4 regions of the Micromonospora sp. NPDC050397 genome follow, and region 1 is predicted to be linked to each of the others. Evidence: riboswitches for the same ligand, from Rfam matches in the RefSeq annotation. Region 1 holds a riboswitch; each other region holds the start of a gene.
The links. Region 1 has a riboswitch for cobalamin ahead of cobN (cobaltochelatase subunit CobN). Riboswitches for the same ligand answer to the same signal wherever they lie in the genome.

Region 1 (7,606 bases):
GGTTCCGGCGCGGACGGCCGGAGCAGGCCGAGCCGAGCGAGGCGGAGGTCGAGGCCGGCCGTTACACGGTGGTGCTGGTGCCGCCCGAGGCGGCCGAGGTGATCTCCTGGGACCGGACCGACGTGGGGTTGCGGATGTACCGCGACGGGGACTGGGACCACAACCCGGGCGACCTCGACGAGGTGGCCGACCTGATCGAGCAGGCCTGCGGCGAGCCGGTCACCCTGGTCGAACACCGATCCGACCTGACCTACTGGACCACCCGGCTCCGGGCCGCGCCGCGATAACCGGCCGGGCTGCCGGTCAGGCCGGGTACCACCTGGGCGTGAACACCACCCGGTCACCCGCGCCGCGCTCGACCACCCGTGTGGTGGACGAGCCGACCAGCAGCAGCGTACGCATGTCCACCTCGGCCGGGTCGAGGTCCGCGAGGCGTACCACCCGGACCCGTTCGCCCGGCCCGCCGACGTCCCGCCCGAGCACCACCGGGGTCTCCGGCGACCGGTGCTCCAGCAGCAGCTCCTTCGCCGCCGCCACCTGCCAGGTACGGCTCTTCGACCCCGGGTTGTAGATCGCGATCGCCAGGTCGGCACTCGCGGCGGCGGAGAGCCGCTTCGCGATCACCTCCCACGGCTTGAGCCGGTCCGACAGCGACAGCACGCAGTAGTCGTGCCCGAGCGGGGCGCCGACCCGGCTCGCCACCGCCTGCGCGGCGGTCAGCCCCGGCAGCACCCGTACCGGGATGTCGGTCCACTTTGGCTCGGACGCGACCTCCAGCACGGCGGCGGCCATCGCGAAGACGCCCGGGTCACCGGAGGAGACCACCACGACCCGGCGACCACGCCGGGCCAGGTCGAGGGCGAACTCGGCCCGTTCCGCCTCCACCCGGTTGTCCGAGGCGTGCCGGCGCTGGCGCGGGTTGACCGGCACCCGGTCCAGGTAGGTCGTGTATCCCACCAGGTCCTCGGCGGCATCCAGGGCGGCCCGCGCCTGCGGGGTCAGCCACTCCCGCCCGGCCGGCCCGAGCCCGACCACCACGACCTCACCGACCGCGCCGGAGGCGGACTCGGCGGACGACGCCGGGGCCGGTGACGACGGCAGGTCAACCCCGACCAACTCGGCCCGCGTACGTTCGTGCACCCGGCTCGGCAGCAGCGCCAGCGAGAAGTACGGCACCGTCTCCGGTTCCACCTCCGCCAGTCTGGCCGAGCGCTCCCGGTCGGTGGTGGCGCGTTCGACGTACCAGGCTTCTTCCAGCCGTCCGGCCTGGGTGAGGGCCGCGCGGACGTTGCCGAAGGTACGGCCCAGTTTCATGATCGCGGCCGAGTCGGTGCCCGCCAGCCGTTCCGCCAGCACCTCGGTCGGCAGCGTGCCGGGCAAGACGGTCAGCGTCTCGTCCCGCTCGACCAGCGGTCGCCCGAGTACGGCGGCGGCGGCGCTGACCGAGGTCACGCCCGGCACCACCTCGGTCGGGTAGCGGCCGGCGAGCCGCTTGTGCATGTGCATGTACGAGCCGTAGAAGAACGGGTCGCCCTCGCAGAGGACCACCACGTCCCGTCCCGCGTCCAGGTGGGCGGCGAGCCGGGCCGCGCACTCGGCGTAGAACTCCTCGATCTGCGCGCGGTAGCCGTCCGGGTGCTCCGGCTTCTCCGTGGTGACCGGGTAGGTCAGCGCCTCCTCGATCTGCCCGCCGCGCAGGTACGGCTCCGCGATCGTCCGGGCGACGCTGCGCCCGTGCCGCGCGCTGTGGTACGCGATCACGTCCGCGCGTTCGACCAGCCTGGCGGCCTTGACCGTGACCAGTTCCGGGTCACCCGGACCGAGCCCCACCCCGTAGAGCCGCCCCGGTGCGAGACCCGGTCCCGTGCCGTCCATCGGCGTACCGCCGTCCACGCTGGTCACTCTCTCTCGTCGGCGATGGCGTTGATCGCCGCCGCGGTCATCGCGCTGCCACCCCGTCGGCCGTGCACGACCAGGTACTGCAACCCGGCGGTCTGCTCGGCGAGGGCCTGCTTGGACTCGGCGGCGCCGATGAAGCCGACCGGGATGCCGAGCACGGCGGCCGGTCGCCCGGCGCCCGCGTCGATCATTTCGAGCAGGCGGAACAGGGCCGTCGGCGCGTTGCCGATGGCGACCACGGCACCGTCGAGCCGGTCGCCCCAGAGGTCCAGGGCGGCGGCGCTGCGGGTGGTGCCGAGCGCGGCGGCGAGGTCGGGCACCGAGGGGTCGCGCAGCGTGCAGATCACCTCGTTGTCGGCGGGGAGCCGGCTGCGGGTGACGCCGGAGGCGACCATCTCCGCGTCGCAGAGGATCGGGGCACCGCCGCGCAGCGCGGCGCGCGCGGCCGAGACCACGTCGGGGGAGTAGCCGATGTCGGCCGGCAGGTCGACCATGCCGCAGGCGTGGATCATGCGTACGACCACCGTGGCGACGTCGGCGGGCAGGCCCGTCAGGTCCGCCTCGGCGCGGATCGTGGCGAACGACCGGCGGTAGATCTCCGCGCCGTCGCGGACGTAGTCGATCACGTACCCCTCCGTGCCGCCGCGATCGCGGCAGCGGTCTCGTCCAGCGTCATCAACCGCGAACGCGATCGACCGTCCAGGCTGACCTGGTAACCCTCGTCGGTGGCCAGCACCTCGACATGCCGGTCCGTCGGTCGGCCGCAGCGCCGTTCGCAGCCGACCCAGTGCACCGGCAGGCCCGAGCCTTCCGGACCCGCCGCCGCGTGCACCCGACCCGCGTCGGTCCGTACGTCGGCGAGCGCCTTCGCGCACCCAGGACGGCCGGCACAGCCGGTCACCCCGACCCAGCCGGCGGTGGCCTCGGCCACCAGACCCTCGGCGGTCAGCGCGGCCAACCGGCGCCCAGCCTCTCCGGTGCCCAGATCGGGCACGACGACGGTGCGCCAAGGAGTGATGTTGATCTCGCCGGAGCCGTCGGCGGACGCGGTTTCGAGTGCGGCGACCTGTGCCCCGGTGAGTCGACCCAGCGGCACCGTCAGGACCAGCGCCACCCGCCCGTCGACCTGGGAGACCCGACCGACCGCCGGACGGGTCGGTGTGGTCGTGCTGACCGGCTCACCCGGCGGCAGGAGCGTCGCCGGGTCGAGGGCGGCTCGCAACCGTGCGGTCACCCGCCGTACGCCGTCGTCTAGTTCGGTCAGCCGCCACGCGCCGCCGCCCTGGTCGGCGTACTCGGCGAGGAAGGCGTGCGCGGCGAGCAGGGCGACCCCGGCGGCGGCGCTCGGCGGTACGCGTACCCCGGTGTCGGTGCCGGAGAGCAGCACGGCCAGCCCACCGGTCGGTACGGCGACCAGCCCCACGTCCGCGCCGAAGCCGGTCACGTCGCCCCGGCCGTCGTCGACGGTGAACAGGAACCGGCCGGGCAGGTCGGCCAGCGCCGGGTCGGCGCAGAGCCCCTCGTCCAGCTCGTCGACCAGCGGGCGGACATCGAGTCGGCCGCCGGCGGTCCGGCCGCTGAGGGTGGAGGCGATGACGTTGCGTACCCGCTCGTGGGTCTCGGAGGGGAGCAGGCCCGCCTCCCAGAGCCGGGCGGCCAACTCCCGTTCGGCACCGGGCGCCAGGCCCCGGAGCTGGACGTTGCCCCGCGAGGTCAGCTCCAGTCCGCCGTCACCCAGGTCAGCGGTGGCCGCGCCGAGCACGGCGAGCTGCCGGCGGTGCAGGCGCCCACCGGGCACCCGTACCCGGGCCAGGTTGCCGTCGGCGGCGGCATGTACGCGCAGCGCCCCCGGACAGGCGTCCGGTGCCGACCGCCCTCGTGGTGACCACACCCGGCGGATACTACGGCCCACCAGCAGCCCGGCCGGGAGCGGCTTGACGAACCGGGGTCGGACTCGTGAGAGTGGGAGCCGCTGAACGCGGCGACAGGTGGAGGAAGCCGGTGTGATCCCGGCGCGGTCCCGCCACTGTTACCGGGGAGCGGACCCCGACACGGTCACGGCCCACACGGGCGGGAAGACCGGGGCGAGCGACGATCCGGGAGCCAGGAGACTCCGGGTCACCGCGCGGCACGGTACGCCCCCGACCGGGGACGGCACCGGGCCGCAACCGACGAACCCGGGGCGCGGACCCCGAGGGAGGAACCATCATGTCTCGCCACGCCCTGTGCGGTGCCCGATGATCCTGCTCCTCTCCACCTCGGACACCGACCTGCTCAGCGCCCGGGCCAGTGGCGCCGAGTTCCGGCTGGCCAACCCGGCCCGCACCTCGGTCGAGGAGCTGCCCGCCCTGCTCGACGGCGTCGACCTGGTGCTGGTACGCATCCTCGGCGGCTACCGGGCCTGGGAGGAAGGGCTCGACGCGCTGCTGGCCGGGGCGCTGCCGGTCGTACTGCTCGGTGGTGAGCAGGCCCCCGACGCGGAGCTGATGGGCCATTCGACGGTGCCCGCCGGGGTGGCCGCCCAGGCGCACACCTACCTCGCGCACGGCGGCCCGGCGAACCTGACCGAGTTGCACCGGTTCCTCTCTGACACGGTCCTGCTCACCGGTTACGGCTTCGCGCCGCCGGTGCCGACACCCGAGTGGGGCCGGCTGGAGCGCGAGTCACGCCACACCGACGGCCCGGTGATCGCGGTGCTCTACTACCGGGCCCACCACGTGGCCGGCAACACCGCCTTCGTGGAGACGCTCTGCTCCGCGATCGAGGACGCGGGCGGTCGGCCGCTGCCGGTCTACTGCGCCTCGCTGCGCAGCCCCGCGCCCGCCCTGCTGGAGACGCTCGGCGAGGCGGACGCACTGGTCGTGACGGTGCTCGCGGCCGGTGGCACCCGCCCGGCCGAGGTCGGTGCGGGTGGCGACGACGAGGCCTGGGACGTCGGCGCGCTCGCCGCGCTGGACGTGCCGATCCTTCAGGGGCTCTGCCTGACCAGCAGCCGCGCGGTCTGGGCGGAGAACGACGACGGGCTCTCCCCGCTCGACACCGCCACCCAGGTCGCCATCCCGGAGTTCGACGGCCGGATCATCACCGTGCCGTTCTCGTTCAAGGAGATCGACGCCGACGGGCTGACCGTGTACGTCGCCGACCCGGAGCGGTCCGCCCGGGTCGCCGGTATCGCGGTCCGGCACGGTCTGCTGCGGCACACCCCGCCGGCCGAGCGCCGGATCGTGCTGATGTTGTCGGCGTACCCGACCAAGCACGCCCGGATCGGCAACGCGGTCGGCCTCGACACCCCGGCCAGCGTGGTCCGGCTGCTCACCGCCATGCGCGAGCAGGGGTACGACATCGGCCCCGCCGACGGACCGGACGCCTTCCCAGGTGTCTCGGCCGGTGACGGCGACGCCCTGGTGCACGGGCTGATCGCCGCCGGTGGCCAGGATCTCAACTGGCTCACCGAGGAACAGCTCGAGGGCAACCCGATCCGAATCCCGGCCAGCCGCTACCGGGCCTGGTACGACACCCTCCCGGCCGAGCTGCGCGAGGGAATGGAACGGCACTGGGGCCCGCCGCCGGGTGAACTCTTCGTCGACACCTCGCGCGACTCCGAGGGCGAGATCGTGCTCGCCGCGCTGCGGGCCGGCAACACCGTGGTGATGGTCCAGCCGCCACGCGGCTTCGGCGAAAACCCGGTCGCCATCTACCACGACCCCGACCTGCCGCCGAGCCACCACTACCTCGCCGCCTACCGGTGGCTGGCCGACGAGTTCGGCGCGCACGCGGTGGTGCACGTCGGCAAGCACGGCAACCTGGAGTGGCTGCCCGGCAAGACGCTCGGCATGTCCGCCGCCTGCGGGCCGGACGCCGCCCTCGGCGACCTGCCGCTGATCTACCCGTTCCTGGTCAACGACCCCGGTGAGGGCACCCAGGCGAAGCGTCGCGCGCACGCCACCCTGGTCGACCACCTGATCCCGCCGATGGCCCGCGCCGACAGCTACGGCGACATCGCCCGGCTGGAACAGCTCCTCGACGAACACTCGAACATCGCCGCCCTGGACCCGGCGAAGCTGCCGGCGATCCGGGCCCAGATCTGGACCCTGATCCAGGCGGCCAAGCTCGACCACGATCTCGGCCTCGCCGACCGGCCGCACGACGCCGAGTTCGACGAGTTCATCCTGCACGTCGACGGCTGGCTCTGCGAGGTCAAGGACGTACAGATCCGCGACGGGCTGCACGTGCTCGGGGTGGCGCCGAGCGGGCAGAACCGGGTCGACCTGGTGCTGGCCATGCTCCGGGCCCGGCAGATGTGGGCCGGTCAGGTCGCCGCGCTGCCCGGTCTGCGCGAGGCGCTCGGGCTGACCGAGGACGGCAGCGCCGCTCGTGGCGAGGTGGACCGGATCGAGGAGACCGCCCGCGCGCTGGTGCTGGCGATGGAGGAACGGGACTGGACGCCGGGGGTGGCGGCGGAGGTCTGCGAGGCCGTACTCGGTGCTCCCACGAATGGCGGGCCGGGGGTGGATCGGGCGCAGGTGGCCCGGGTGTTGGAGTTCGCGGCCACCGAGATCGTGCCCCGGCTGGACCGGACCACCGACGAACTGGCCGCCGTGCTGCACGCCCTCGACGGCGGGTACGTTCCCGCCGGTCCGAGCGGGTCGCCGCTGCGCGGCCTGGTCAACGTCCTGCCCACCGGTCGGAACTTCTACTCGGTCGACCCGAAGGCGGTGCCGAGCCGGCTGGCCTGGGAGACCGGGCAGGCGATGGCCGACTCGCTGCTGGCCCGCTACCGGGCCGACACCGGCGAGTGGCCCCGCTCGGTGGGGCTGTCCATGTGGGGCACCAGCGCCATGCGCACCGCCGGCGACGACATCGCCGAGGTGCTGGCGCTGCTCGGCGTACGGCCGCGCTGGGACGAGGCGTCCCGCCGGGTCACCGGGTTGGAGCCGATCGACCCGGCCGAACTCGGCCGGCCCAGGATCGACGTGACGATGCGGATCAGCGGTTTCTTCCGGGACGCGTTCCCGCACGTGGTCGCGTTGCTCGACGACGCGGTACGGCTGGTCGCCGGGCTGGACGAGCCGGCCGAGGCGAACTACGTACGGGCGCACGCCCTCGCCGACCAGGCCGAGCACGGGGACGAGCGGCGCTCCACCATGCGCATCTTCGGCTCGAAGCCGGGCGCGTACGGGGCCGGGCTGCTGCCGCTGATCGACAGCCGGAACTGGCGCGACGACGCCGACCTGGCCGAGGTGTACGCCGTCTGGGGCGGCTACGCGTACGGGCGGGGCGTGGACGGGGTCGCGGCCCGCTCCGACATGGAGACGGCGTACCGGCGGATCGCGGTGGCGGTGAAGAACACCGACACCCGCGAGCACGACATCGCCGACTCGGACGACTACTTCCAGTACCACGGCGGCATGATCGCCACGGTACGGGCGCTGACCGGCAAGGCACCGGCGGCGTACATCGGGGACAGCACCCGGCCGGACGCGGTGCGTACCCGTACGTTGAGCGAGGAGACCGCCCGGATCTTCCGCGCCCGGGTGGTCAACCCGCGCTGGCTGGCGGCGATGCGCCGGCACGGTTACAAGGGTGCGTTCGAGCTGGCCGCCACGGTCGACTACCTGTTCGGCTACGACGCGACCGCCGGTGTGGTCGCCGACTGGATGTACGAGAAACTGGCCGAGACGTACGTGCTCGACCCGGAGAACCAGAA
Region 2 (6,674 bases), on a different contig from region 1:
CACCTCGGCGGTCAAGCCGATCGTCGCGGTGGCCGACGACGAGGCGCTGGCCTGTTCCCTGGAAAACCCCGAAAGCTGCGAGGCCTGCCAGTGACCGCCATTCCCGAACTCCGCACCAGCGACAACACCAGCACCGTTGAGCGGCACATGCTGCTCGATCCCGGCATGGACCTAACCCTGCGGCCGATGCGCTACCCGCAGTTCTTCGACCGGTTCCGGGACGCCATCAAGAACACCTGGACCGTCGAGGAGGTCGACCTCGGCTCCGACCTCGCCGACCTGACCAAGCTCTCCCCCGCCGAGCAGCACCTGGTGTCCCGGCTGGTAGCGCTTTTCGCCACCGGCGACACCATTGTCGCGAACAATCTGGTGCTCAACCTCTACCAGCACGTCAACTCCCCGGAAGGCCGGCTCTACCTGTCCCGGCAACTGTTCGAGGAGGCCGTGCACGTCCAGTTCTATTTGAACCTCCTCGACACGTATGTCCCGGACGAGAAGGAACGGTTCGCCGCGTTCGCGGCGGTGGAAAACATCCCGTCGATCGCCCGCAAGGCCGAGTTCTGCTTCAAGTGGATCGACTCCATTTTCGAACTGAGGGAGCTGAGGAGCCGCGAGGACCGGCGCGCGTTCCTGCTCAACCTGATCTGCTTCGCCGCCTGCATCGAGGGACTGTTCTTCTACGGCGCCTTCGCCTACGTGTACTTCCTGCGTTCCCGGGGTCTGCTGCACGGGCTCGCCTCCGGCACCAACTGGGTGTTCCGCGACGAGTCGATGCACATGGCGTTCGCTTTCGACGTCGTCGACACCGTGCGGGCCGAGGAGCCTGACCTGTTCGACGCCGACATGGAACAGCAGGTCAGGGACATGCTGGCCGAGGCCGTCGAATGCGAGGTCCAGTTCGCCGCCGACCTGCTCGAACAGGGCATTTCCGGGATGTCGCTGACAGACATGCGGGAGTACCTGCAACACGTCGCCGACCGACGCCTGGCCGTGCTCAACATCGACCCGATGTACGGCAGCAAGAACCCGTTCGCGTTCATGGAATTGCAGGACGTCCAGGAACTGTCAAACTTCTTCGAGCGGCGGGTGTCGGCCTACCAGGTCGGGGTGAGCGGCTCGGTCAGCTTCGACGACGACTTCTGATCGGGTGAGTCAGACTGCTGTCCTGGGCGCTCTCGTCGCCCAGGACAGCAGCGAGACGATCACAAACGCACTCGGCGGGTTGAGCGTCCGTGAGGATGGCCCGGACTCGCGTGATGCGGGCATGAGCGTCGTGCAACTCCTGGCGTAACCGCACGACGCGCGCGACCCGCGCGCCCACCTGCCGGCGGGAGGCGTCCAGGCGTTCGAAGTCCGCAGGCGCTATCGCGACCATCTCGCGGCCATCGACGATCACAGTACGGCGGTCGATTTTGCGGCCCATGCGGCATCCTCCGCTGCGGTGGACATCGGAGGTCAAGTCAATCACGCAACGCTGAGACACCGTCTCGCGCCTCGGACACCCTGGCCCGTAAACCGCCCCGCGCCCCGTACGATGGCGAGCGGTGCTGGTTCGCCCGACCCGTCAGGGTAAGGCGTCGTAAGAGGGAACCCGGTGTGAGACCGGGACTGCCCCGCAGCGGTGAGTGGGAACGACCGCCGTCATCAAAGCACTGGACCGTAAGGTCTGGGAAGCGACGGCCAGTAGGCGACCTTGTGTCATGCCCACGAGTCCGAAGACCTGCCAGCGCTGCGCACACCGCCGGTGTGCGCCGCCAGCGGCCTCTCGGGAGGGCTAGGGCGGAGAGATGGTACGTGGCCGTACCCTGTCTTCCCCCTCCCGTGTCCGCCGGACGCTTCGAGGGAAGGACCCCCCGTGAGCACCACCGCATTCGGTCAAAGCACCGTGCTCGGCTATCCCCGCATCGGTGCCAACCGCGAGCTGAAGAAGGCCGTCGAGGCATACTGGGCCGGCACCATCGACGCCGACAGCCTGGCAAACACCGCCACCACCCTCCGCGCCGAGGTCTGGCGGACACTGCGCGACGCCCGGCTCGACTCGATCCCGTCGAACACCTTCTCCTACTACGACCAGGTGCTCGACACCGCTGTCGCCGTCGGAGCGATCCCCGACCGGTTCGCCCGGCTCGGCCTCTCCGAGCTGGACACCTATTTCGCCATGGCCCGAGGGGTCGACGCCGAGCCGGCCCTCGAACTGACCAAGTGGTTCGACACCAACTACCACTACCTGGTCCCGGAAATCGGGCCGGACATCGCCTTTGTCGCGAACCCCGCAAAGGCGCTACGTGAGTACGCCGAAGCCGCTGACCTGGGCATCAAGACCCGCCCGGTGCTGGTCGGGCCGGCCACCTTCCTGCTGCTGGCCAAGGGCGACGATCCGTTCGCCCGCCTCGACGACCTGGTCGAGGCGTACGTTGGAATCCTCGGTGCGCTGGCCGAGGCGGGTGTGGCGTGGGTGCAGTTGGACGAGCCCGCCTACGTCGCCGACCGCAGCCCGGAGGAGATCGACGCCCTGCGCCGTGCCTACGTCCGGCTCGGCGAAGTCGAACACCGGCCGCAGATCTTTGTCGCGACCTACTTCGGCGAGCTCGGCGACGCCCTGCCTGCCCTACTGAAAACCCCGGTCGAGGCGGTCGGTCTGGACCTGGTCGCCGGGCCGGATAACCTCAACCGGCTCGCCGCCGCCGGTCCGCTGCGTGGCAAGACCATCGTCGCCGGCCTGGTCGACGGCCACAACATCTGGCGTACGGACCTGCGTGCCGCCGTCGCCGCCGGGGCGACGGTCGCCGGGCTGGCCGACCACGTCGCGGTGTCCACGTCCTGTTCGCTGCTGCATGTTCCGGTCGACCTGTCCGTCGAGACCCACCTCGGCGCGCGCCTGTACGAGCGGCTCGCGTTCGCCAGGCAGAAGGTGGACGAGGTTGTGCTGCTCGGACGGGCGCTGCGCGACGGCACCGCGCACCTGCCCGCACCGTTGCCACCCGCCCCCGATGCGTGGCGGCACGACGGCGTGCGGGCGCGGCTCGCCGCGCTCGGCTCCGGGGACCGGCAGCGTGGCGACTACGCCGACCGGGCCGCCAGCCAGCAGGAACGTCTGGGGCTGCCGGAGCTGCCGACCACCACGATCGGCTCCTTCCCGCAGACCGCCGAGCTGCGCAAGGCCCGCGCGGCAGTGCGCGCCGGCACTCTCGACGACGCTGGCTACACCGAGCGGATGCGTGCCGAGGTCGAGCACGTCATCCGGCTACAGGAGGAGCTGGGGCTGGACGTGCTGGTGCACGGCGAGCCGGAGCGCAACGACATGGTCCAGTACTTCGGCGAGCAACTCGACGGGTTCGCCGCCACCCATCACGGCTGGGTGCAGTCCTACGGCTCCCGCTGCGTACGTCCGCCGATCATCTACGGCGACGTGGCCCGCAGGTCACCGATGACCGTCGCATGGTCCACCTACGCCCAGTCATTGACCAGCAGGCCGGTCAAGGGCATGCTCACCGGCCCCGTCACCATCCTCGCCTGGTCATTCGTCCGCGTCGACCAGCCCCGAGGTGACACCGCAGATCAGGTTGCACTCGCCCTGCGCGACGAGTGCCACGACCTGGAGACCGCCGGAATCAAGGTCATCCAGGTCGACGAACCAGCCCTACGCGAAACCCTGCCCCTGCGTAAGGCTGATCAGAGGGCCTACCTGGACTGGGCGGTGGGCGCGTTCCGCCTGGCGACCAGCGGGGTCGCCGACGACACCCAGATCCACACCCACCTGTGCTACTCCGAGTTCGGTGAGGTGATCACCGCGATCGACGCCCTGGACGCGGACGTGACCAGCATCGAGGCGTCCCGCTCGAAGATGGAGGTCCTCGACGACCTCGCCGCGATCGGCTACCGCCGGGGTGTCGGACCCGGCGTGTGGGACATCCACTCGCCCCGGGTACCGACCCACGACGAGGTGGTCGAGGCGCTACGCGGCGCCGTCGCGGCCGTCCCGGCCCGCCGACTCTGGGTCAACCCTGACTGCGGTCTGAAGACCCGCGGCTATTCCGAGGTCGAGGCATCACTGCGGCACCTGGTCGCGGCCGCCGCCGAGGTGCGCGGAAACTGACAACACCTTGCCGGGCGGGTTCGAAGCGGACCCGCCCGGCTTGACCCGGGAGTGACATTGAACGTCGAATCCACTGCTTTCCGCTCCACGATCGAGGCGGTTCGCGCCGTCGAGCCGCGGATCGCCGACGCGATCGTGAACGAACTGCGCGACCAGCGCGAGTCGCTGAAACTAATCGCCAGCGAGAACTACGCCTCGCCGGCTGTGCTGCTGGCGATGGGCAACTGGCTGTCCGACAAGTACGCCGAGGGCGCCATCGGCCGCCGGTTCTACGCCGGCTGCCAGAACGTCGACACCGTCGAGGCGGTCGCGGTCGAGCACGCGAAGGCCCTGTTCGGCGCGCCGTACGCGTATGTCCAGCCGCACTCCGGCATCGACGCCAACCTGGTCGCGTACTGGGCGATCCTGGCCGACCGGGTCGAGGTCCCGCACCTGAGGAAGTTCGGAAAACGTCAGGTCAACGACCTCACCGGCGCCGAGTGGGCCGAGCTGCGCGCCGCGTTCGGCAACCAGCGGATGCTCGGCATGTCGCTCGACGCCGGAGGCCACCTCACCCATGGTTTCCGCCCCAACATCTCCGGCAAAATGTTCGACCAGCGCAGCTACGGCGTCGACCCGTCCAGCGGGCGGATCGACTACCAGGCGCTGCGGGAAACGGCCCGCGAGTTCAAACCGCTGATCATCGTCGGCGGCTACTCGGCGTACCCCCGCAAGGTCGACTTCGCGGCGATGCGCGAGATCGCCGACGAGGTCGGCGCGACCCTCATGGTCGACATGGCGCACTTCGCCGGTCTGGTAGCCGGAAAGGTCTTCACCGGCGACTACAACCCCGTCGAGCACGCGCACATCGTCACCACGACAACGCACAAGAGCCTCCGCGGTCCGCGCGGCGGTGCCGTCCTCGCCCAGCCCGAACTCGCCGACCAGGTCGACCGTGGCTGCCCGATGGTGCTCGGCGGCCCGCTCAGCCATGTCATGGCGGCGAAGGCGATCGCCTTCGCCGAGGCCCGTCAGCCCGAGTTCGCTACCTACGCCCAGCAGATCGTCACCAACAGTCAGGCCCTCGCCGAAGGGCTGCTACGGCGCGGCATCCAACTGGTTAGCGGCGGCACCGACAACCACCTGGTGCTGATCGACGTGCACCCGTTCGGCCTCACCGGCCGCCAAGCCGAGCAGGCCCTGCTCGCCAGTGGTGTGGTCACCAACCGCAACGCGATCCCTCAGGACCCGAACGGCGCCTGGTACACCTCGGGCATCCGTATCGGCACCCCGGCCCTGACCAGCCGGGGCCTCGGCGCCGCCGAGATGGATCAGATCGCCGATCTGATCCACACCGTGCTGAGCAGTACCACCCCGAGCGCAGGATCCAAGGCGAAGTACCAGATCGATCCCGTCGTGGCAGACCAGGTGAGCAAGCAGGCGGCGGATCTGTTGGCCCCGTTCCCGCTCTATCCCGGCGTCGACCTCGGCTGAGGACGACAGACCCGGGTGGCACCTCTCAGAAAGGGCTGCCACCCGGGTCGCCGTGCTGGCTACACGGTAGATGCTGTTTAGCTGCCGTATCGCAGGGAGATGGTGTCACCGAGGCTGATGGTGGCCCCCCTGGTAGCCGCAGCTGCCGCTCCCGCGTCGACGCTGAGTTTCCAGGTCGATGCGCCGCTGTTGGTGACACCGTTGATCGAGGTGACGGTTCCGGTACCGGAGGTCGGTGCCCGGCTGGTGACACAGCCGGTCGGGGTGGCCGCGGTGGTGGCGGCGTCGAGTACCGCGCCGAGGGTGGTGGTGGACCCGGTCGGGGTGACGCTGACCGAGCAGACGTTCGGGCTGCCGGTGCCGGTGTCGATGACCAGAGCCAGGGTGCTGGTCTGCCCGCTGGTGAAGGTGGTGGTGCCGACCCATTGCGGCGCTCCGGCGGTGACCGGGACCGGGGGTGTCGCGGTGAAGCCGCCGCCGGAGATGGCACGGACGGCGTCGATGGACGCGTACGGCTGTGGGGCGGTGTCGGACGGCAGGTAGCGGAACCCGCCGCCCGGGGTGAACTGCTGCGCGCGCAGGAAGTCGATGGGTGTCCTGCCGGCCGGGGTGGTGAAGTCGATGCCCTGGCTGGGGATGCCGCAGGCGTTGAGCCCGGAGACGGCCCAGCCGTTGGAGTTGGTGTTGGCCCCGAACATGGAGTTGAACGCGCCGGAGGCGTTGATCAGTTTGCTCTTGAGGAAGTTCTTGCCGGCCTGGACGGCGCTGTCGGTGTTGGCGACGCCGCTGGCGCAGAGCGCGGCCATGGTCGCCCCGGTCATGTCGATGTCACTCGGCGCGGCGAGTTGGGCCGGATTTCCGGCGGCCTGGCTGAAATTCCAGCCGCCGTCGGTGTGCTGGTTGGCGCGGACGACGGTGACCGAGGCGTTGAGCAGGCTTTGCGGCACCCGCGGCGCTCCGGCTTGGGTCTTGCCGCCGGCGAGGGCGAGCAGGGCGAAGACGGTGCCGTTGAAGTTCGCGGGTGGGCCGTAGTAACCGGGTGCGCTGGGCTGCCAGTAGGAGGCGATCTTTGCGATCAGGTTCTGACCGGACGATACTCGTGCCG
Region 3 (7,606 bases), on a different contig from region 1:
CCTCCCCCGGTCAGCCACCGACCGGACCGGTCCCGCCGGTCTGGGGCTACCCACCGTACCCGTTCCCGGCGCCGGAACCTCGGCCGCACGGCAGGGCGTTGGCGCCGCTCGGCGCCCGGATCGGCGCCCGGTTGATCGACATCGGCCTGGTGCTGCTGCTCAACGTCCTGGTCAACGGCTGGTTCGTCTGGCAGTACGTGGAGGAGATCGGCCCGGTCTACCGGGAGATCCTGCGCCGCTCGATGGCCGGGGACTCGTCCACCGACGGGCTGCCGCCGGTCAGCGCGCAGGCCGACTGGCTGCTCCTGGTCATCCTGCTGATCGCCGCCGCGCTCTGGTTCGCCTACGAGGTGCCGGCGATGGCGAACACCGGACAGACCGTCGGCAAGCGGGTGCTCCGCCTCAAGGTGGTCGCGCTCGGCGAGAACGAGCACCTGGGCTTCGGCCGCGCCGCCCGGCGCTGGAACACCCTCGGTCTGCCGACCTTCTTCTGGTACTGCTGCGGCATCGGCTTCCTGCTACAGCTCATCGACTGTGCCTTCGCGCTCTTCGACCGACCGCTCCGGCAGGCGTTGCACGACAAGCGCGCGCAGACCGTCGTGGTACGGCTCGACCGGTTGGCCACCGCCGCGTCCGCACCCGCGGCCGACCGTTCCGACACTCCAGGAGGTCCCACGACATGACCGGCCGCGACCGCAGCCAGCCCAGTCGGCTCACCCGAGCCGATCTGGCCGCCCTGCCGAACTACGTACCCGGACGCAGCCCCGCCGACCTGGCCCGCGAACTCGGCATGACCGAGGCGATCAAGCTGGCCAGCAACGAGGTGCCGTTCGGGCCGCTGCCCGGCGTGGTGGAGGCGGTCGCCGAGGCCGCCGCCGGGGCGCACCGCTACCCGGACCTGGCCGCGGTCGCGCTCCGCGAGGCACTGGCCGAGCAGTACGGCGTCGCGGCGGACCGGATCGCCACCGGCTGCGGCTCGGTCGCGCTCGCCGAACACCTGACCCGGGTCACCACCCTGCCCGGCGACGAGGTGGTCTACTCCTGGCGCTCGTTCGAGGCGTACCCGATCATCACCGCGACCAGCGGGGCGACCAGCGTACGGGTGCCGAACACCGCCGGCCACGGGCACGACCTGACGGCGATGGCCGACGCGGTGACCGACCGGACTCGGCTGATCTTCGTCTGCAACCCGAACAACCCGACCGGCACCAGTGTGCGCCGGGCCGAGTTGGACCGTTTCCTGGACACCGTCCCGGACGACGTGCTGGTGGTGCTCGACGAGGCGTACCGGGAGTTTGTCACCGACGCTGAGGTACCGGACGGGCTCACCGCGTACGGCGACCGGCCGAACGTGGTGGTGCTGCGTACCCTCTCCAAGGCGTGGGGCCTGGCGGGCCTGCGGATCGGCTTCCTGGTCGCGCAGCCGGAGGTGGCCACGGCGGTACGCAAGGTGGTCACCCCGTTCTCCAGCAGTGTCGTGGCGCAGGCCGGCGCACTCGCCGCGCTGACCCAGGCCGAGGAGGTACGTCGCCGCTGCGCACTGGTGGTGGCCGAACGCGATCGGGTCACCGAGGCCCTGCGCAAGCTGCTGCCCGAGGTGCCGACCAGCCAGGCGAACTTCGTCTGGCTGCCGCTGCCGACGCTACCCGGCGGGGTCGACCGGGCGGTCCAGTTCGGCCGGGTCTGCGAGTCCCGGGGCGTGATCGTCCGCCCCTTCCCCGGCGAGGGCGTACGGGTCACCATCGGTACGGCGGCCGAGAACGACGCGTTCCTCGCCGTCGCGGAGACCGCCCTCTTGTTCAACTAACCGGATCGAGCCTATTTGCCGCTTTTCGCCGTGAACGTGGCCATACTGCCCTAGTTTTCGAAGCGGGCCTGTACTGCCAGCACTGAGGCATTGCAGCCCTGTCAGCCACTTCGAAACCATGGGGGACAACTCGTGCGTATTGCCAGAATTCTCACGCTGGGGGCTGCTGCGGCGGCCGCAGCGGTCGCCTTCACAGCTATGCCGGCGACGGCCGCCCCGACCGATGACACGGAGGTGACCTTCGAGATCCTCGCGGGGACGCTCGACATCACCGCTCCAGCCACCGCCGATCTGGGCACCGGAGACGCCGGCACCGTGATCGAGGGGCAGATCGGGCCGGTCACGGTCGACGACTCCCGAGCGAGCGACGACGCGTCCTGGGAGGCGACGGTGACGTCGACCGACTTCACCACCGGCACCGCGACGCCGACCGAGACCGTTCTTGCCTCACAGGTTGACTACTGGTCTGGGCCAGCAACCGCGACCACCGGTAACGGAACGTTCACACCTGGCCAGGTCAACGCGGCTGCCGCCGCACCGCTCGATGACACCACTCCGTTGACCGCGTTCACCCACACGGGCGGCACCGGAAACAACACCGCCACCTGGAACCCGACCCTTGAGGTCAACGTCCCGCTGGCCAACGTGGCGGGCACGTACACCGGAACGGTGACACATTCGGTGGCGTAGCCGCTGCGGCCGATCGGCCCTCTGCGCCATTGTGGCGCTGCTCTGCCTCGCCGTGCCGGGCCAACCCGCCCGGGGCGGCGAGGCAGAGCCGGAGCCCGATCCGGGAAGCATCGGCATTCAGTTGCTTGAGGCGCCGACCGAGCGCTCCAAGGACCCCCGCGCACTCCGCTACATCGTCGATCATTTGCCGCCCGGCGCCATTGTCAAACGACAGATGTTGGTGGCGAACAAGACCGACCAGCCGCAGAAGATCGAGCTCTATCCGGCTGCGGCGACGATCACGGGTACCCGGTTCCAGTTCGGCGAGGGGCGGGCCTCCAACGAGCTGGCCTCGTGGATCTCGCTCGACCGCGCGTCGGTGGATCTCGCGCCCAGGGAGTCGGCACGTTTCCGGACGACCATCACCGTGCCGCCGAGGGCGTCGAGGGGCGAACGGTACGCGGTCATCTGGGCCTCCGTCGCCTCGGCGACCGACCCTTCCGCCAACGTCAACAAGATCCACAGAGTTGGCGTGCGGACCTATCTCAACATCGGCATTGGCGGCGAGCCGCCGTCCAGTTTCACGATCGGCGACATGATCCCGAGCCGCGACACCCTCGGCGTGCCCTCGGTGCGGGTCGCGGTACGCAACACCGGCGAGCGTGCGCTCGACCTGGCCGGCTCGGTGGCCCTCTCCGACGGGCCGGCTGGCATGAGAGCCGGGCCGTTCGACGTACTCGAAGGCACCACCCTGGCACCGGGCGAGTCCGGCACGGTGGTCGCGGTTCTTCCCCGCGAGTTGCCCAACGGCCCCTGGCAGATAGCGGTGGAGTTGGAAAGTGGTCTGGTGAGGGAAACCGCCACCACCCGGATCACCTTCCCGGACCCGGGACGGCCAGGGCAACCGGGCTCGCCCCTGAGCCGGTTGGAATCGCCCTGGCTGCTGACTGCCGGAGCACTGGCGATCACGATGATCGTGGTGCTCGTGCTGGCACTGTCGAGGCGTCGTTCCCGGCGGAACCGGTCCACGGTGGCTGGGTGACCTTCCGGTAACCGCCCGAAAACTCAGGTCGCGGCGAGGATGACCGGCTGGGCGGCGCCGTAGAACTGCTGGTCGTCCGCGTCCGGCGGGGCGGCCGAAGCGAGCCGTTCCACCGCGACGAAGCCGTCCGCCGCGTACGCGAAGCCGGGCCGCCACGCGACGACCTCGTCCCCGGCGGTCAGCGGGAAACTCGACCGCTCCGCCCCGGTCATCGAATTCAGCGTGACCAGCTCGTGCGCGTCGGTGAGCAGGTGCACCCGGCCGGACTGGACGGCGACGATCCGGGCCGGCTCACGCCCGGTCCGGCGCCAGAGTTCGCTGCCGTCGCGGACCGAGCGGGCCACCAGTTCGCGACCGCTCGGGGTCAGCGCCACGTCCCCGTCGAGCACCGCCTCGGTCGGGTCCAGCACCGGCACCGGCACCGGCTCGTCCCGATCCACCAGCCAGCCACGGGTGGTCCCGGCGCTGCTGGTCCGCATCGCCGGACAGTTCGACCCGCCGTTGCCGCAGCCGAGCGGGGCCAGCCCCAGCTCCGGGCCGGCGTCCTCCGGACGCCACCGGTCGACCAACTCGCCGGACTCCACGTCGTGGAACTCGGCCACCTGCGGGGCCGCGCAGGCGTCGACGGTGACGAGCTGCCCGCCGCTGGTGGTGAGCGCGCCGGCCCGGCAGGAGCCGTCGATGCCGACCCGCCACAGCTCCCGCCCGTCGGCCAGGTCCAGACCACGCACTCCCGAGCCGCCGATCACCACCAGCACCGCCCGGCCGCTCCGACCGGTCGCCGGGATGAGACCGGCGGGGGTGTAGTTGGTGCTGGCTCCGGTGCGTCGTCCGTTGTACCCGTGTCCGGGCGGTGGACCGTCGACCCGCCACACGATCCGGCCCGTACGCGCGTCGAGAGCGACCAGGTTCCCGTCCGACCAGCGGCTGACCACGGTGGTGCCGCTGGCCACGACGCCGATCAGTTCGGCCGGCCACCGCCGGTACGACCAGTACGGCGTACGCCGGGTCCGGGCGTCCACCGGCAGGTCGGCGCGGACCTGGCGGGTGGTGGCGTAGACCCGCAGCCGGCCGTCCACGATCAGCGGGGCGGAGGCGAGCGTGCCGACCACACCGGTCGCCGCGTTGACCGGGGCCGGATATCCGGTACGGGCGGTGGTGAGCACCTCCGCCGGGGCGAGCACCCGGTGGACGACCACGGCGACTGCCGCGACGGCCAGCAACGCCGCGATCGCGACGACGATCGGCCGACGCCGAGCCACTCCCCCGCTCCGGGATCGCATCCAGCACCTCCGCCGGCACCCTATCCATCCGGTCCGGGCCGGCGCCTGGCAGGTCAGGCGGCAGCGGCGGGGTCACCCCGACGGCCCGGCCCGGTCACCCCGACGGCGGCGGCGAGATCGGCCAGGTCGCGGCGGAGCACGTTCTCGACCGTACGGGCCGCCAGCCCGCCGAAGAGCAGCGCGATCAGCCGCCCGGACGGCGTGGTGACCACGCCCTCCTGCACCACGCTGACCGCCGTCCAGCCGCCCCGCCGACATCGCCGACCGTCGACCGGCGTGAAGCTGTACGCGGTCCGGTAGTCGACGCCCGCTCCGGCGGAGGTGACCGTCAACCGGTGCGGCGCGACCATCTCCTCCACCCGGAACTCCTCGACCAGCCCGGTCCCGTCCGGTAGCCGGTGCCCCTCCCGCCAGGTCGTGCCGGGCCGGACCGGTCCCGGGGTCAGCACCTCGATCCCGGTGACGGTGGAGAGCCAGCCGTCTCGGCCCGGAAGGTCGGTGAAGACCCGCCACAACTCGTCGGCCGACGCCTCCACCAGTCGGGTCACCGCCACCGTCGCCATCGCACCCCCCGAGCCCTTCCCCGAACACCCACCGTACGGGCGAGAGCGCCCGACCAGCGCAAAGATCGGCGAGCGGCGACAAGAAGGTGACGCGGGTGACGTCGCGAACGGCTCGGTGACGCCGGGGCGAACGACTCCGCTATGGTCCCGGGTGGCACAAACGTTGCGAGGTGCCCCGCGGTCGCGGGGAGAATCGGGAAGCCGGTGCGAATCCGGCACGGGCCCGCCGCGGTGACCGGGGAGCTGCCACCCACGCGTACGAGACGCGGCCACTGGCCCACGAGGGCTGGGAAGGCGGGTGACCAGCGCTGATCCGGGAGTCCGAAGACCGGCCTCGCGTCACGAGCCCCGTTTCGGGGCACGAGCGCAGCGGGAGCCTGCCTTGGACACCGAACCCGTCACCCAACCCGTGCCGGTAACCGAACCCGACCCGATCGGCGGGACGGATCTTGCCGCCGCGCTGTACCAGGTCATCCACCGCCGTCGGGACGTGCGCGCCGAGTTCACCGGCGCCCCGATCCCGAACGAGGTGCTGCACCGGGTGCTGGCCGCGGCACACGCCGCGCCGAGCGTCGGACTCTCCCAGCCCTGGGATTTCCTCCTCGTTCGCGACCCCGACCTGCGTCAGCGGTTCCACCGGCACGTCGAGCGGGAGCGCGAGAGTTTCGCGGCCACCCTCGACGGCGAGGCCGCGGCACGGTTCGCCCGGATCAAGATCGACGGCGTACGTGAGTCGACGCTGTCGGTGGTGGTCACGTACGACCCGGAGCGGGGTGGCCCGGCGGTGCTCGGGCGTCACTCGATCGCCGACGCCGGCCTCTACTCGGTCTGCCTGGCGATCCAGAACCTCTGGCTGGCCGCGACCGCCGAGCGACTCGGCCTCGGCTGGGTCTCGTTCTACCGGGAGGAGTTCCTGCGGGACCTGCTGGGCATCCCGGCGACGGTCCGCCCGGTGGCCTGGCTCTGCCTCGGCCCGGTCAGCCACCTCGAACAGGTCCCCGACCTGGAGCGGCACGGCTGGCGTCGGCGACGGCCACTCTCCGAGGCGGTCCACCACGACCGGTGGACCGCCCGCTGACCCGGTTCTCGACGCGGAGGCCGGGTAGCGCCGTCAACCGAGCGGCTTGACCCCGCTGACCACCCAAATCGTGATCGCGAGGAGGAAGTCACCCCGGGCGACCGAGGCGTCGACGGCTTCGAACCATTCCGCGCCGAGCAGCGCCGGATCCGCCCCGAGCCTGCGGATCGCGTCCCGGTCGAAGATCGGGGCGATGGCGTTGGCCTCCGCGAAGTCGGTCACCGCGACAGTGATCGGTTCGGCGCGCACCTCGTCGAGTCCGGCCGCCAGCAGCCTGCGGCGCAGCGTACGGCCCATCCGGAACTTGTCCGGCTGTTCGGGGGTGGCGACGTACTGGAAGAACTTCCCCCGGATGCGCTCGATCAGCTCGGGCGCTATCCCGTCCAGCAGAAGACTCTCCCAGTCCGTGTCGATCAGACACAGTCGTCCGCCGGGGCGCAGCACGCGTACCAGCTCCGCCACCGCGCGGTCGGGCTCGGCGAGGTGCTGCATCACCCGCTCGCTCCGTACGCCGTCGAAGCTCTCGTCGGCCAGGTCGAGCGCGGTGACGTCTCCGACGAGGTACTCGACCCGGCTGCCGTCGTGCCGCCTGGTCGCCGCCGTCACGAAGAACTCCGACCGGTCGACCGCGACCACCTCGCCCTCCGGTCCGACCAGCCTCGCGAGTTCGCGGGCCACCTCGCCCGCCCCGGCCCCCGCGTCGAGCAGTCGCTGACCCGGCCAGGCGTCCAGCGCGGCACGGGCCACCTCGCGCACCTGCCGGATGGACGGATAGGCGGCGATGCGTTCGAGGTAGTCGACCATGCTCGTCTGGAGCTCGTTCCCGGCCCCGTCGACGTCACTGAAGGATGTGGTACCTGCGATTTCGTCCGTCACGTCGGTAAGGCTGCTCTGCCGACGGGTCGTCGCGACAGCCATCCCCGCGTTGCCTGCGTCACACCGGTCGGCAAGCATCGTTTTGCCTGGTCATCCGCAACGGTGAGCGGGCGGCCGAGAAAAGCGTCACGGGGGTGAATTTCGCACCGATCCGTGCGTGGCTCGCGGCGACCGACCGGCAACGACCGGCGGCAACCGGTGCCGGACCTGGCGAGGCGGCCCCGACCTGTCATCGCTGGACGGGGCCGCCCGGGAAACGCGAATGGAGTTGTCTGAATCAGCCGTCGA
Region 4 (7,125 bases), on a different contig from region 1:
ATCACCCACGTGATCAACCCGGTGCTGCACCTGCCCGAACAGCGGGAACTGGTGATCGACTCCGAGGGTTGCCTGTCCGTACCGGGGCAGCACGCCGACCTGGCGCGGTCCGCCACCGCCGCTGTCACCGGCGTCGACCTGCACGGTGAACCGATCCGGCTGGACGGCACCGGCACCCTCGCCCGCTGCTTCCAGCACGAGGTCGACCACCTCGACGGCCTCGCCTACGTCGACCGGCTCCCGATCAAGCAGCGCAAGCAGATCCTGATCGCCAGCGCCGAACACCCGGGCGTGGGCGTCGGGGTGGAGCAGGACAGCACACTGTGACGGTCGTCCTCGGCATCGAGACATCCTGCGACGAGACCGGTGTCGGGATCGTCGCCGACGGAGTGCTGCTCGGCGACGCGCTCGCCACGAGCATGGACGAACACGCCCGCTTCGGCGGAGTCGTACCCGAGATCGCCGCCCGCGCCCACCTGCACGCGATCACACCGATGGTCGAACACGCGCTGCACCAGGCCGGGATCGGTTTCGCCGACATCGGCGCGGTCGCCGCCACCGCCGGACCCGGACTCGCCACCGCCGTCCAGGTCGGCCTCGCCGCCGGCAAGGCGTACGCGCTCAGCCTCGGCGTACCGCTCTACGGCGTACACCACCTCGCCGGGCACGCCGCGGTCGACGTACTCGAACACGGGCCCCTCCCCCAGCGCTGCGTCGCGCTCATCGTCTCCGGTGGGCACACGTCGCTCCTGCTGATCGGCGACCTCGCCCGAGACCCGGTCATGCACCTCGGCGACACGGTCGACGACGCCGCCGGGGAGGCGTTCGACAAGGTCGCCCGCCTGCTCGGCCTGCCCTATCCCGGCGGACCGGCGATCGACCAGGTCGCCCGCGACGGGAACCCGAACGCGATCCTGTTCCCCCGCCCGATGACCGGACCGCACGACCCGCCCTACCGGTTCTCGTTCTCCGGTCTGAAAACCGCCGTCGCCCGCTGGGTCGAACAGCATCGTGACCTGCCGCTACCGGTCGCGGATGTCGCCGCCTCGTTCCAGGAGGCCGTCGCCGACACCCTCACCCGCAAGGCCGTCGCCGCCTGCCGGGACCACCACGTCGACACCCTGCTCCTCGTCGGTGGAGTCGCCGCGAACAGCCGGGTCCGTGCTCTCGCCGAACAGCGATGCATGGCCGCCGGCATCCGCCTGCGGGTGCCGTCAACCCGTCTCTGCACCGACAACGGGGCCATGATCGCCGCGGTTGGAGACCTGCTCGTCCGCGCGGACGCCACCCCGAGCCAGCTCGACCTCGGTGCGGACCCGTCCGCGATCCTCCGCAGGGCTCTGCTCCACGGCCCCGGGTAGGCATCTCACCCACCTGCGTGGTGTCGGCCGATGAGCCCGAGGCGCCTACCTGCCGGCGTCCCCGAGAACCGGGGCATCAGGGCGGACCGGCGCCGGATCACGACACCCGCTCCCGAAGCCAGCGGCGCCGGCCTGAGCATCGTGATCCGGTCCAGTTACACGCACACTCGGCCATACCAACCGTGCGGCCGTCAGCAGGGCGTGTGGGTCGCACACCCTGGTCCGGACACGAACGGCACCGAGCGCAGGTGGACGTCACCTACCCGGCCGGCGTGACTCGGCACCCGCGCGGTTCGTTGACCTCCACCGACGACCACGGTGCCACTGTTGCAAAGTAGTGGCAATAGCCCAGGGGCGGCTTTAAGAGAGGTCACCCCCTCCCTTCATCCGCCGGCAAACTACTCGCCTTCACGCCGACGCTTCCGACGATCGCCCCTCTTCCCGCTCGCGACCGAACGTCAACGAGGGACTCTTCCGGCACCGCTGATTGGTCCGCGCACCAGAGGACTGGTGTCGAAGCAACACCGAACAGCGGGGGTACCGACGTGACGTCGTAGCGACCGTGGGTTACGGTCCGAGGTGGACGCGGGCTCGAATGGGGCCGAGGAGGCAGCTCATGCAGCGGACCGAGTGCGCACTGCTCGTCATCATGGGTTCCGGTGAGACAAGCCCGACCATGGTCAGTGTCCACCGCGCAGTGGTCGACCAGTTGCCGTCGGACCGACCGAACGCGGTGCTGCTCGAGACGCCGTACGGCTTTCAGGAAAATGTCGCCGACATCTCCGCTCGCGCGCAGCACTACTTTCACGACAGTGTCGGGTTACGGGTGTCGGTCGCGCCGGGCATGCGCGGTCGAGCACCCGCGGGGTCGGATGCCGATCGGGGCTTGGCCATGGTGCGGACCGCAGACTGGCTCTTCTCCGGTCCGGGAAGCCCCTCCTACGCCCTCGACCAGTGGCACCGTCAACCAGTCGCCGCCGCCCTGGCCGAGCGGGTACGACGTCCGCGAGGGGCGACCGTGTTCGCCTCCGCAGCCGCCGCCACGATGGGGTATCTCGCCGTTCCGGTCTACGAAATCTACAAGGTCGGAGCCGCACCGCACTGGCGCGAAGGGCTCGACCTGCTCGCCGGGCTCGACCTCAAGGTGGTGGTGATACCCCACTACAACAACACGGAGGGCGGCACCCACGACACCCGCTACTCGTACCTCGGCGAACGGCGCCTCACCGTCCTCGAACAGGACCTGTCCGACGACGCGGCCATCCTCGGTGTGGACGAACACACCGCGGTGGTTCTCGACCTGCTCAGCGGCGACGTGGAAATCACCGGCCGAGGTGGCATGACAGTACGCCGCGCCGGCCGCAGCCACGTACTACCGGCCGGTGCCACCCTGACTCTGACCGAGCTGCGCGCGCTAACCCGCGGCGACCTACGCGCGCCGACGGCGACCAGCCGGGTCCCGGTCCAACCCTCGCGGGCAGCGCAACCACTACCCCTGCCAGACGTGACACTGGACTGCGAGCGGCGCTTCGAGGTAGCCCGACTGGCCGGGGCAGCCGACGACATGGTGGCGGTGATTCTCGACCTCGAGGAGACGATCCGCGTCTGGGCGGCGGACACCGACGAGGACGAAGGCACGACCCAGGCTCGCGCCGTGCTGCGAAGCCTCATCGTCCGGCTCGGCCACGCCGCCGCCGTGGGCCTCCGAGACCCACACGAACTGCTTCGCCCCCTGGTGGAACCGCTCCTTCGCGTACGCGACCAGCTCCGCGCGGAGCAGGCGTACCAGGCTGCGGACGGCATCCGTGCTGCTCTGACAGCCGCCGGACTGGTCGTCAACGACACCGAGGCCGGCACGGGATGGGAGGTGGCCGCATCCGCTGAGGGCTGAACGGTCCCGCTCGGTTCTCGGCGGAGTGAATCTCCGGGACCCACCGAGATCGGAACGACCCTCTTCCTAAGCTGATCAGGTGCCATCGTCACCGCGCATCGCCGCCGCACCGACGACGACCGTTGTTGTCGAGGTGCTCCTGATCAGTGCCGACCTGGATGGCCTGCGGTTTCGCGTCATCTCCGCACCCCTGCGGGGTGAACATCCCGATGCCGTGGCGCGGTCGCTGGCCGAGCTGCCGTCGGGGCATCCCGACGGGCTCCTGCACTCCACCTCGTGGCGCTTCGCCGACCGTCACCTCATCGTCACCTACGTCGCTCTACCCGACCCCCGGCCGGGTGCCGCGACGACGCCGGTCGCACCCGCACCGGTGCTCGGCTCCGACGATCCCCTCGCCCCCTCCCCCACCGAGATCCGCCCCCTGGACGTCGCGGTGCACGCCTGCCGTCACCTCGCCTTCCTTCGCCAGACCGATGCCACCGTCGCGACCGCCGCCGCTGCGGCACCCCGAATCTGGCGGCACGTCGCCGAGTTCACCCCGGTTGTGGCGGAAATGCTTGCCCCGAACACAATCCCGTCGGGTGTCCGCTCCGGTGGACCATCGGGCGTCGGGGCAGTGGCCACACGCTGACCAGCGGGTATCCACCGATGAATCGCGCCTGGGCGTCACCGCCTACACCCTCGGCGTGCGGCACGCCTTCGACGCCGACCACATCGCCGAGATCGACAACACCACTCGCAAGCTGATGACCGACGGCCAGCAACCCGTCTCGGTCGGATTCTGGTTCTCCCTCGGTCACTCCGACGTCGTGTTCGGGCTCTGCTTCCTGCTCGGGATCGGCGTACGGGCGCTCGCCGGACAGGTACAGGACGACTCCTCGGCACTACAGACCGCGACCGGGGTGATCGGCACCACCGTCTCCGGCGTCTTCCTCTACCTCATCGGCATCCTCAACCTGGTGGTGCTCGTCGGTGTGATCAGGGTCTTTCGCCGGATGCGGCACGGCGCCTACGACGAGGCGGCCCTGGAACAGCAGCCCAACAACCGGGGCCTGATGAACCGGATCCTGGCCGGAGCGACCCGCGCGGTCACCCGCCCCTGGCAGATGTACCCGATCGGGCTGCTCTTCGGACTCGGCTTCGACACCGCCACCGAGGTCTCCCTCCTCGTCCTCGCCGGCGGCGCCGCCGCCTTCAGCCTGCCCTGGTACGCGGTGCCGACCCTGCCGATTCTCTTCGCCGCCGGAATGAGCCTGCTCAGCACCATCGACGGCTACCTCATGATCCACGCCTACGGCTGGGCGTTCGCCAAACCCGTCCGCAAGGTCTACTACAACATCACCCTGACCGGGCTTTCCGTCGCGGTGGCGCTCATGATCGGCATCATCGAACTCATCTCGATCCTGACCGACAAGCTCGACATCCAACATGGTCCGCTCGCGGCGATCGGCAACCTCAATCTCAACCTCGTCGGGTACGTCATCGTCGGACTCTTCGCGCTGACCTGGGTCGCCGCCCTCACCATCTGGCGCGTGGCCCGCATCGAGGGCAAACGGAACGCCGATCTCGACGGATCTGCACCCGTCGCTGACCCAGGGTGAACCTTCGAGGCGAAACGAGACCGTACAGCGGTAGCGCGGCACCGGTAGCCGAGGTTCCCGTGGGCGGCCCGTCACGAGCTCAGCCAGGACCACCGTCGTCTGATCGGGCACGGCTTCGACTTCAGCGGCGCGCTCGTTCGAGACATGCCGGCCGCCCCGTGTTCGGCCAACGCTCTGCACCGTACGCCGTCGGGACCGGGAGGCATCACCCGGGGCACCATGTGGTGACGGTGCGCCGCGACACGCCCGACACGACATCTGGTGTTGCCGATTCAGCCTGGCGCCCATATATGGTGTCTCTCGCAGCTGGTTCGACCGCCGCTCCGCGCGGTGGCCGAGGCAAGAGGGAACCCGGTGTGAGTCCGGGACTGCCCCGCAGCGGTGAGTGGGAACGACCGCCGTCACACAGCACTGGACCCGTACTGGGTCTGGGAAGCGATGGCCAGTAGGTACGAGTACGACGCCCGCGAGTCCGAAGACCTGCCAGCGCGCCGCACGCGACGCGTGTGGCGGTCGAAGGTCGCGTGGGACGGCCGACGCCATCAGCCGGTCCGTCGTGGCAGGCACGCCGTCAGGCGAACAGTGGCGTTCCCCCTGCGCGTCCGTCGACCTCGTGGACAGGCATGAGGAGGGGGACATGACGCCAACACGGGAGCAGGGTCTGCTCGAACAGGCGGTACCGGAACAGCGCCGGCACGTGATGCAGGTCCGTAAGCGCAACGGCGACACCGAGCCAGTCGACGTGAACAAGATTGTCCGCGCGGTGGAGCGCTGGGTCGGAGACCTGGACGAGGTGGATCCGCTGCGGGTGGCGACGAAGACGATCAGCGGCCTGTACGACGGGGCGACCACCGCTGAGCTGGACAAGCTGTCGATCCAGACCGCCGCGGAGTTGATTGGCGAGGAGCCGCAGTACTCGAAGCTCGCGGCGCGGTTGCTGGCCGCGTACGTGGACAAGGAGGTTCGTGGGCAGGGCGTGGCCAGCTTCAGTCAGTCGATTCGCCACGCGCACCAGCTCGGGTTGATCGGGGACGACACGGCCGAGTTCGTCGCGCGTAATGCCCGCAAGCTGGACGATGCCGTGGACCCGGAAGGGGGATCTGCGGTTCGAGTACTTCGGGCTGCGTACGGTCGCGGACCGGTACCTGCTGCGGCATCCGGAGTCCCGCCTGGTGGTGGAGACGCCGCAGTACTGGCTGTTGCGCGTGGCCTGCGGCCTGTCGCAGACACCGGGTGAGGCGATCGGTTTCTACCGGCTGATGTCGAGCCTGGCCTATCTGCCGAGTTCACCGACGTTGTTCAACTCCGGCACCCGGCACACGCAGATGTCGTCGTGTTTCCTGGTCGACTCCCCACGTGACGAGCTCGATTCGATCTACGAGCGCTACCACCAGGTTGCGAAGCTGTCGAAGTTTTCCGGCGGTATCGGCATCTCGTGGTCGCGGGTACGTGGTCGCGGTGCGTTGATCCGGGGTACGAACGGCCGGTCGAACGGCATCGTGCCGTTCCTCAAGACGCTCGACGCCGGGGTGGCGGCGGTGAACCAGGGCGGTCGACGCAAGGGCGCGGCCTGCGTCTACCTGGAGCCGTGGCACCCGGACATCGAGGAGTTCCTGGAACTGCGGGACAACACCGGCGAGGAGTCCCGGCGTACGCACAACCTCAACGTGGCCAACTGGGTGCCGGACGAGTTCATGCGGCGAGTCGAGGCCGACGGCGACTGGTCGCTGATCGACCCGTCCGACGCCCCCGAGTTGCCCGACCTTTTCGGCGAGGCCTTCGACGAGGCGTACCGGGCGGCCGAGAAGAAGGCCGTCAAGACGGTCAAGGCCCGGGACCTGTACGGGCGGATGATGCGGACCCTGGCGCAGACCGGCAACGGGTGGATGACGTTCAAGGACGCCTCGAACCGACTGTCGAACCAGACCGGCGCTCCGGGCAACACCATCCACCTGTCGAACCTGTGCACCGAGATCCTGGAGGTGAACAGCGACACCGAGACCGCCGTGTGCAACCTGGGCTCGATCAACCTCGGCGAGCACATAACCATCGATGGCGTCGACTGGGAGAAGCTGCGGTCCACGGTACGGACGGCGGTGGTGTTCCTCGACCGGGTGATCGACATCAACTTTTACCCGGCCGAGCAGGCGGCGGCGTCCAATCCGCGCTGGCGGCCGGTCGGCCTCGGCCTGATGGGTCTACAGGACGCGTTCTTCACGCTGCGCCTGCCGTTCGACTCGGCCGAGGCAAAGGAGCTGTCCACCCGGGTGCA

Region 2: linked by a shared signal. The riboswitch ahead of metE (5-methyltetrahydropteroyltriglutamate--homocysteine S-methyltransferase) and the one ahead of cobN (cobaltochelatase subunit CobN) in region 1 are both predicted to bind cobalamin.
Region 3: linked by a shared signal. The riboswitch ahead of bluB (5,6-dimethylbenzimidazole synthase) and the one ahead of cobN (cobaltochelatase subunit CobN) in region 1 are both predicted to bind cobalamin.
Region 4: linked by a shared signal. The riboswitch ahead of ACI2K4_RS29040 (ribonucleoside-diphosphate reductase subunit alpha) and the one ahead of cobN (cobaltochelatase subunit CobN) in region 1 are both predicted to bind cobalamin.

Annotation. Positions count from the first base shown of each region.
Region 1 is NZ_JBJDPS010000007.1:265,635-273,240, forward strand. Features, by position in the region: gene ACI2K4_RS24315 (hypothetical protein) at 1-287, shown strand, start outside; gene ACI2K4_RS24320 (precorrin-2 C(20)-methyltransferase) at 304-1,875, opposite strand; gene ACI2K4_RS24325 (precorrin-8X methylmutase) at 1,899-2,525, opposite strand; gene cobG (precorrin-3B synthase) at 2,522-3,790, opposite strand; cobalamin riboswitch at 3,891-4,013, shown strand; gene cobN (cobaltochelatase subunit CobN) at 4,137-7,606, shown strand, end outside.
Region 2 is NZ_JBJDPS010000013.1:8,170-14,843, forward strand. Features, by position in the region: partial or broken gene ACI2K4_RS29040 (ribonucleoside-diphosphate reductase subunit alpha) at 1-94, shown strand, start outside; gene ACI2K4_RS29045 (ribonucleotide-diphosphate reductase subunit beta) at 148-1,143, shown strand; gene ACI2K4_RS29050 (hypothetical protein) at 1,121-1,423, opposite strand; cobalamin riboswitch at 1,532-1,743, shown strand; gene metE (5-methyltetrahydropteroyltriglutamate--homocysteine S-methyltransferase) at 1,856-4,096, shown strand; gene ACI2K4_RS29060 (glycine hydroxymethyltransferase) at 4,148-5,569, shown strand; gene ACI2K4_RS29065 (prenyltransferase/squalene oxidase repeat-containing protein) at 5,647-6,674, opposite strand, start outside.
Region 3 is NZ_JBJDPS010000021.1:63,069-70,674, forward strand. Features, by position in the region: gene ACI2K4_RS33695 (RDD family protein) at 1-683, shown strand, start outside; gene hisC (histidinol-phosphate transaminase) at 680-1,807, shown strand; gene ACI2K4_RS33705 (hypothetical protein) at 1,940-2,497, shown strand; gene ACI2K4_RS33710 (hypothetical protein) at 2,529-3,518, shown strand; gene ACI2K4_RS33715 (PQQ-binding-like beta-propeller repeat protein) at 3,542-4,801, opposite strand; gene ACI2K4_RS33720 (SRPBCC family protein) at 4,855-5,364, opposite strand; cobalamin riboswitch at 5,516-5,716, shown strand; gene bluB (5,6-dimethylbenzimidazole synthase) at 5,825-6,442, shown strand; gene ACI2K4_RS33730 (methyltransferase domain-containing protein) at 6,476-7,318, opposite strand; gene ACI2K4_RS33735 (DUF397 domain-containing protein) at 7,596-7,606, opposite strand, start outside.
Region 4 is NZ_JBJDPS010000013.1:382-7,506, forward strand. Features, by position in the region: gene def (peptide deformylase) at 1-327, shown strand, start outside; gene tsaD (tRNA (adenosine(37)-N6)-threonylcarbamoyltransferase complex transferase subunit TsaD) at 324-1,361, shown strand; gene ACI2K4_RS29025 (hypothetical protein) at 1,978-3,252, shown strand; gene ACI2K4_RS29030 (hypothetical protein) at 3,332-3,883, shown strand; gene ACI2K4_RS29035 (HoxN/HupN/NixA family nickel/cobalt transporter) at 3,834-4,853, shown strand; cobalamin riboswitch at 5,144-5,356, shown strand; partial or broken gene ACI2K4_RS29040 (ribonucleoside-diphosphate reductase subunit alpha) at 5,491-7,125, shown strand, end outside.